One region of the Streptomyces sp. NPDC088762 genome, then DNA from elsewhere that is predicted to be linked to it. Evidence: riboswitches for the same ligand, from Rfam matches in the RefSeq annotation. Region 1 holds a riboswitch; the other holds the start of a gene.
What was found. A riboswitch is a leader RNA that binds a small molecule or an ion and turns the genes downstream of it on or off. The one in region 1 is predicted to bind glycine.

Region 1 (3,398 bases):
ACGTTCGCGGCCTCGGCGCCGAACAGCGCCTTGATGCGGTCGATCGCGATCTGCTCGACCACGTCGACGTGCTCGCAACCACCGTAGTAACGGCGGCCCGGGTAGCCCTCGGCGTACTTGTTGGTCAGGACCGAACCCTGGGCCTCCATGACGGCGACCGGAGCGAAGTTCTCCGAGGCGATCATTTCGAGGGTCGACTGCTGGCGCACGAGCTCGGCGTCGACGGCGGCGGCGACGTCGGGGTCGAGCTCGTGGAGAGGGGTGTTCAGCACGGACATCAGGGTTCCCTGGGTCAGTTGTCGGAGTGGGTGAGCGCGGCGTACTCCTCCGCGGAGAGCAGGTCGGCCGGCTCCTCCGCGATGCGCACCTTGAACAGCCAGCCACCCTCGAACGGGGCGGTGTTCACCAGGGCCGGGTCGTCCACGACGTCCTGGTTGAACTCGACGACCTCACCGGTGACGGGGGAGTAGAGGTCGCTGACCGACTTGGTCGACTCCAGCTCGCCGCAGGTCTCGCCCGCGGTCACCGTGTCGCCTACCTCGGGGAGCTGGGCGTAGACGACGTCACCGAGCGCGTTGGCCGCGAACTCGGTGATGCCGACCGTCGCGACGCCGTCCTCGGCGGCCGACAGCCACTCGTGCTCCTTGCTGAAACGCAGCTTCTCGGGGTTGCTCATGGCCTGATTCTCCTGGATGCGGGGGAGTGGATCGAACAGCGGTCTTGGGTACTGAGACGGCGCGCCGCACGGGCCCCGCAGGGGCGCCCGGACGGCGGGGTCGTGTGCGGGACTACTTCTGCCGCTTGTAGAACGGCAGCGCCACGACCTCGTACGGCTCATGCGTACCGCGAATGTCGACGCCGACGCCGGAGGCGCCGGGCGCGGCGTGCGCCGCGTCCACGTACGCCATCGCGATCGGCTTGCCCAGCGTCGGGGAGGGGGCGCCGGAGGTGACCTCGCCGATGACCTGACCGCCGGCGACGACCGGGAAGCCGGCGCGCGGGACGCGGCGGCCCTCGGCGACCAGGCCGACCAGCTTGCGCGGCGGGTTGGTCGCGGCGCGCTCGGCGGCGGCCTCCAGCGCGGCGCGGCCGACGAAGTCGCCCTCCTTCTCGAACTTCACGACACGGCCCAGACCGGCGTCGAAGGGGGTGAGGGAGGTGCTCAGCTCGTGCCCGTACAGCGGCATGCCCGCTTCCAGGCGCAGGGTGTCGCGGCAGGACAGGCCGGCCGGGACCAGGCCCACGCCCTCGCCGGCCTTGGTCAGCGCCTGCCACAGCTCGACGGCGTGCTCGGGGGAGACGAACAGCTCGAAGCCGTCCTCGCCGGTGTAGCCGGTACGGGCGATCAGCGCGGGCGCGCCCGCGACGGTGCCCGGCAGGCCGGCGTAGTACTTCAGCCCGTCCAGGTCGGCGTCGGTGAGGGAGGCCAGGATGCCGGGGGACTCGGGGCCCTGGACGGCGATCAGCGCGTAGGCGTCGCGGTCGTCGCGGACCTCGGTGTCGAAGCCGGCGGCGCGCTCGGTGAGCGCGTCCAGCACCACCTGGGCGTTGGAGGCGTTGGCGACGACCATGTACTCGGTCTCGCCCAGGCGGTAGACGATCAGGTCGTCGACGATCCCGCCGTCCTCCTGGCAGATGTGCGTGTAGCGGGCGCGGCCGACGCCGACGGTGGAGATGTTGCCGACCAGCGCGTAGTCGAGGGCCTTGACCGCTTCGGGGCCGGTGAGCGTGATCTCACCCATGTGGGACAGGTCGAAGAGACCGGCCTTGGTGCGGACGGCGTTGTGCTCGTCGCGCTCGCTGCCGTACCGCAGCGGCATGTCCCAGCCCGCGAAGTCGGTCATGGTGGCACCGAGCGAACGGTGCACCGCATCGAGGGCGGTCAGACGGGGGGCAGTGCTCATGGGTGTGGCTCCCGGGTCCCAGGGCATGACATGACGAGGAGGGTCCTCCCCATCTGTCATCGGAACCTGAGAGGTTCGCCAGGAGTTCCCCCGGTCGTCAGGGGTCCTCGGCTTGCACCTTGGGTGGAGCCTGCGCCGACGCGCAGCTCGCTTTTCAGATCTGCCTCATCCACGCGGTACGGGGCCTGAGAGATTCAAGGGAGGTTCTTGCTCCTTCGGCGCCCGCGCACGGCCTTGCGGCGTGCCGGGACTCTCCCGCGCGGATTCAAGCGGCCGGTATGCAGTTGGTCCAGATGGCGCACATCATTGCACGCCACGGCGGTGATCGGTGGTGCGGCCCCGAAAGTTCGTGCGGTCCTCAAGCGGCCGGACCGGAACCGGGCCTGCCGGATTACCGTCTCTTTACACTCAGTGGGCAAGGGTCCTGCGGGCCCGATTCGGGGGAGGCGAACGCTGTGCGGAGATTCGGAGCGGTGACGGCTGCGGGGACCGTGGACGCGGTTCCGGCGCAGCGGGGTCCGCGCGTGCGGAGCGCGGCGGCCGGCCCGGTGCGCGACCTCCGCGGACCGGGGGTGCGGGGGCCGCAGCGGCTGGGCTTCGCCGCGGGGGACATCGTCGTGGTGTCCGGCCTGCCGGGAGGCGGCAAGAGCACGCTGATCAAGCGGGCGGCGGCCGAGGGCGGAGCCATCGACTCCCAGGACACGCGCGAGCGCTGGGAGCGGAGGATGCCGGGGGCGGTGCCCTACGCCGTCTACCGCCCGCTGGTCCGGGCCGCCCACTACTGGGGCTTGTGGCGCACGCTGCGCTCCGGCGCCTCGGTCGTCGTGCACGACTGCGGTACGCAGACCTGGGTACGGAGCCTGCTCGCGGCGGCCGCGCGCCGCCGGGGCCGGGCGCTGCACCTGCTGCTCCTGGACACCAGCCCCGAGGAGGCCCTGGCCGGCCAGGCGGCGCGGGGGCGCGGGGTCTCGGCGTACGCCTTCGCCCGCCACCGGGGGGCGGTGACCCGCCTGCTCCGCTCCGCGGAGGCCGGCCATCCTCCGCCGGGCTGCGCCTCGGCCACCCTCCTGGACCGCCGCTCGGCCGCCGCCGTGACGCGCATCGCGTTCCACCCCTGACGTCCGGCTGCGGCGCCGCTGCCGGGCCCTGCCCGGACCCGCGCCTCAAACGCCGGCGGAGCTGGAGGTGGCCGGCGTAGGCCTGCAAGTGAAAGGCGGCAGGAGGCAAAACCAGCCTCGCCGGCGTTTGAGGCGCGGGGTCTGGGGCGGAGCCCCAGGAGCGGCGCCGCACTTGTTCGGCCTGGCCTCGCGGAGGGGGCGGGAGCCAAATCCAGCCCCGCCGGCGTTTGAGGCGCGGGGTCTGGGGCGGAGCCCCAGGAGACGGCGGCGCGGTCGGACGCGGACGGGCGGCCCCGGCGGCGGTGCCGCGGACCGGGCCGGTACCCTGCGGGGCGACACGCGGCGGGATCACGGAGGCACGGACATGCAGGGCAGC
Region 2 (3,398 bases), on a different contig from region 1:
GAGGACGGGATCAGGCAGACGGTGCGCTGCTCGTCGCCGTTGGCGCGGTGGTAGGCGCGGACGGCCAGCAGGCCCGCGAGCTCACCCTGCGAACCGGCGTTCGGCTGGATGGAGACCTTGTCGTAGCCGGTGACCTCGCAGAGACGTTCCTCCAGCTCGTTGATGAGCGTGAGGTACCCCTCGGCCTGCTCGACCGGGGCGAACGGGTGCAGCTGGCCGAACTCGGGCCAGGTCACCGGCTCCATCTCGGTGGTCGCGTTGAGCTTCATGGTGCAGGAGCCCAGCGGGATCATGCCGCGGTCCAGCGCGTAGTCCTTGTCCGAGAGCTTGCGCAGGTAGCGCAGCATGGCGGTCTCGGAGCGGTGCTGGTGGAAGACCGGGTGGGTCAGGTACGCGTCCGAGCGCAGCAGGCCCTCGGGAAGGGTGTCCGCCGTGGTCTCGTCGAGCGCCTCGATGTCGGCGCTCACGCCGAAGGCGGTCCAGACGGCCTCGATGTCGGCGCGCAGGGTGGTCTCGTCGCAGGAGACCGAGACGTGGTCGGCGTCGGCCTGGTACAGGTTGACCCCGCCCTCGCGGGCTGCGGCGACGACCTCCGCCGCACGGCCCGGCACACGGGCCGTGATCGTGTCGAAGTACGCGCCGTGGACGATCTCCACGCCGCCGGCCCGGAGACCCGCGGCGAGCAGGGCCGCGTAGCGGTGGGTCCGGCGGGCGATCGTCCGCAGGCCGTCCGGGCCGTGGTAGACGGCGTACATGGCGGCCATGACGGCCAGCAGCACCTGCGCGGTGCAGATGTTGCTGGTGGCCTTCTCGCGGCGGATGTGCTGCTCACGGGTCTGCAGCGCCAGGCGGTACGCCTTGTTGCCGTCCGCGTCCACGGAGACGCCGACGAGGCGGCCCGGCAGCGAGCGGGCGTGCTTGGCCTGGACGGCCATGTAGCCGGCGTGCGGTCCGCCGAAGCCCATCGGAACGCCGAAGCGCTGCGTGGTGCCCACCGCGATGTCCGCGCCCAGCTCGCCCGGGGAGGTCAGCAGGGTCAGGGCGAGCAGGTCGGCCGAGACGGTGACGATGGCACCGAGCCCGTGCGCCTGGTCGATCAGCGGCTTGATGTCCCGCACGGCACCGGAGGCACCCGGGTACTGGATCAGGACGCCGAAGACACCGCGCTCGGCGATCTCGGCCGGGATGCCCTCGCTCAGGTCGGCGACGACGACCTCGACACCGGTCGGCTCGGCGCGGGTCTCGATCACGGCGATGGTCTGCGGCAGCGCGTCGGCGTCGATCAGGAAGACACCGTCCTTGACCTTGCCCACGCGGCGGGCGAGGGACATGGCCTCGGCGGCCGCGGTGCCCTCGTCGAGCAGCGAGGCACCGGAGGTCGGCAGTCCGGTGAGGTCGGCGACGACGGTCTGGAAGTTCAGCAGCGCTTCGAGGCGGCCCTGCGAGATCTCGGGCTGGTAGGGCGTGTACGCCGTGTACCAGGCCGGGTTCTCCATGACGTTGCGGAGGATCACCGGCGGGGTGAAGGTCCCGTAGTAGCCGAGACCGATCATCGAGGAGAGGACCTGGTTGCGGTCGGCGAGCGAGCGCAGCTCGGCCAGCACCTCGGCCTCGGTGCGCGCCTCGGGCAGGTTCAGCGCTTCGGCGGTCTTGATGACGTCCGGCACCGCCGCGGCGGTCAGCTCGTCCAGCGAGCCGTAACCCACCTGGGCGAGCATCTTGGCCTGCGCTTCGGCATCCGGGCCGATGTGGCGCTGCTCGAAGGGGATGCCTCGCTCCAGCTGGGAGAGCGGAATGCGGTTGGCGGTCATGACGGAGGCCTCCTGGTCGTATGACCTGCGAGGGGCACCACGGCGCGGGCACCCGGACGGCCTCCCCCTCTGTCATCTCAACCTGAGAGTTTCACCGGGCCCCACGGGGAACACCCGTGCGGTCCGGCTTTCACCGTCGGTGAGGAGGGGAACCGGCACTGCGCCCGGTACCCGCCCCTGCTTTCCAGAGTGGCCTCGTCCGTGCGGTACGTATGCCTGAGAGATTCCGGGGAGGATTTGCTCCTTCGGCGCCTCCGTCACGCTCACTCGGAGGACTCTCCCGCACAGGGTCGACAGCCATCACCCAGCCTACCAGCGAGGATCTGGACGCTCCCCGAGTGGCCTGCTTTCCCGATATGCACTTCTGTAGTGCTTACGGAGGAGTTGCGACCATTTGGAGGGACCGTGCAGACCGACATCGATCCGCGCAGCCTGATCGGCCGCAAGGCGTTCGACCGCAACGGCACCAAGATCGGCACCGTCGACGAGGTCTACCTCGACGATGCCACGGGCGTCCCGGAATGGGCCGCCGTCCGCACGGGCCTGTTCAGCCGGGACGCCTTCGTGCCGCTGGAGCCCAGCGAGCTCGTGGGCGACACCCTCCGGGTGCCCTTCGACCGCTCCTTGATCAAGGACGCCCCGGACTTCGGCGTCGGCCGCCACCTCTCCCCCGAACAGGAGCTCCAGCTCTACCACCACTACGGCCTCGACGTGACCCTCCCGACGGACTTCCAGCGCGACTTCGGCCACCTGGCGGGCGACGACACGACCTGACGGCACCACCTAGGGAAGGTCCGGCTTCGCGTCCCCCACCAGCGGCAGCGGATCGGACGGCTCGAGGTCGGGGTCCTCCACCCGGAAGGTCCGCACCCGGCCGGGCGGCGATCCGGGCTCCTCGAACCGTACGGTCACCCGCCCGACCCCGCTGCCCTGCACCCACCCGGGGCCGTACACCGCATGCCGTACGTCGCTCCCGGCCGGCCAGCGCCGCTCGGGCGCCGGCTCGGACGCGCCGGGCCCCCCTGGGCGGCTCTCCGGCCCCGCGGCCTGCCCCGGTGCCGCCGGCGCGCCCCCGCCTGGGCCGGCGGTGCCCCCGCCCGGCTCCGGGCCCTGGGCCCCTTCGCCTTCCCGTTCCCCGTCCTCCACGGCTGCCGTCCCGGTGCCCGGCGTCTCCGCGGCCAGCGCCTGCGCGAACAGGTCCTCCTGGGTGTAGTCCGCCAGCCCGGTCACCCCCACCCCCAGCAGCCGCACCCCGCCCGTGGTGTCCACGCCCTCCAGCAGCCGCGCGGCGGCCTCCCGCACCACCGCCGGATCGTCCGTGGGCCCCCGCAGGGTCTCCGACCTCGTCAAGGTGGAGAAGTCGTACCGCCGCACCTTGAGCACGATGGTGCGCCCCGAATGCCCGGACCCCCTCAGCCGCTGCACGCACCTGTCGGCGAGCCGCTGCACCTCACCCCGGATCCGCACCCGGTCGTGCAGGTCCACGTCGAAGGTGTCCTCCACCGACACCGACTTCGCGTCCCGCTCCGCGACCACCGGCCGGTCGTCCAGCCCCAGCGCCATCCGGTACAGGCCCACACCGTGCGA

Region 2: it holds a riboswitch for glycine, as region 1 does, so the genes downstream of both, gcvP (aminomethyl-transferring glycine dehydrogenase) here and gcvT (glycine cleavage system aminomethyltransferase GcvT) in region 1, are expected to answer to the same signal.

Annotation. Positions count from the first base shown of each region.
Region 1 covers NZ_JBIVKT010000007.1:230,076-233,473, forward strand. The annotation lists gene glyA (serine hydroxymethyltransferase) at 1-278, opposite strand, end outside; gene gcvH (glycine cleavage system protein GcvH) at 293-676, opposite strand; gene gcvT (glycine cleavage system aminomethyltransferase GcvT) at 789-1,904, opposite strand; glycine riboswitch at 2,069-2,172, opposite strand; gene ACIP5M_RS19025 (AAA family ATPase) at 2,378-3,022, shown strand; gene ACIP5M_RS19030 (enhanced serine sensitivity protein SseB) at 3,387-3,398, shown strand, end outside.
Region 2 covers NZ_JBIVKT010000005.1:9,599-12,996, reverse strand. The annotation lists gene gcvP (aminomethyl-transferring glycine dehydrogenase) at 1-1,811, opposite strand, end outside; glycine riboswitch at 2,006-2,104, opposite strand; gene ACIP5M_RS14265 (PRC-barrel domain-containing protein) at 2,217-2,585, shown strand; gene ACIP5M_RS14260 (DNA polymerase IV) at 2,595-3,398, opposite strand, start outside.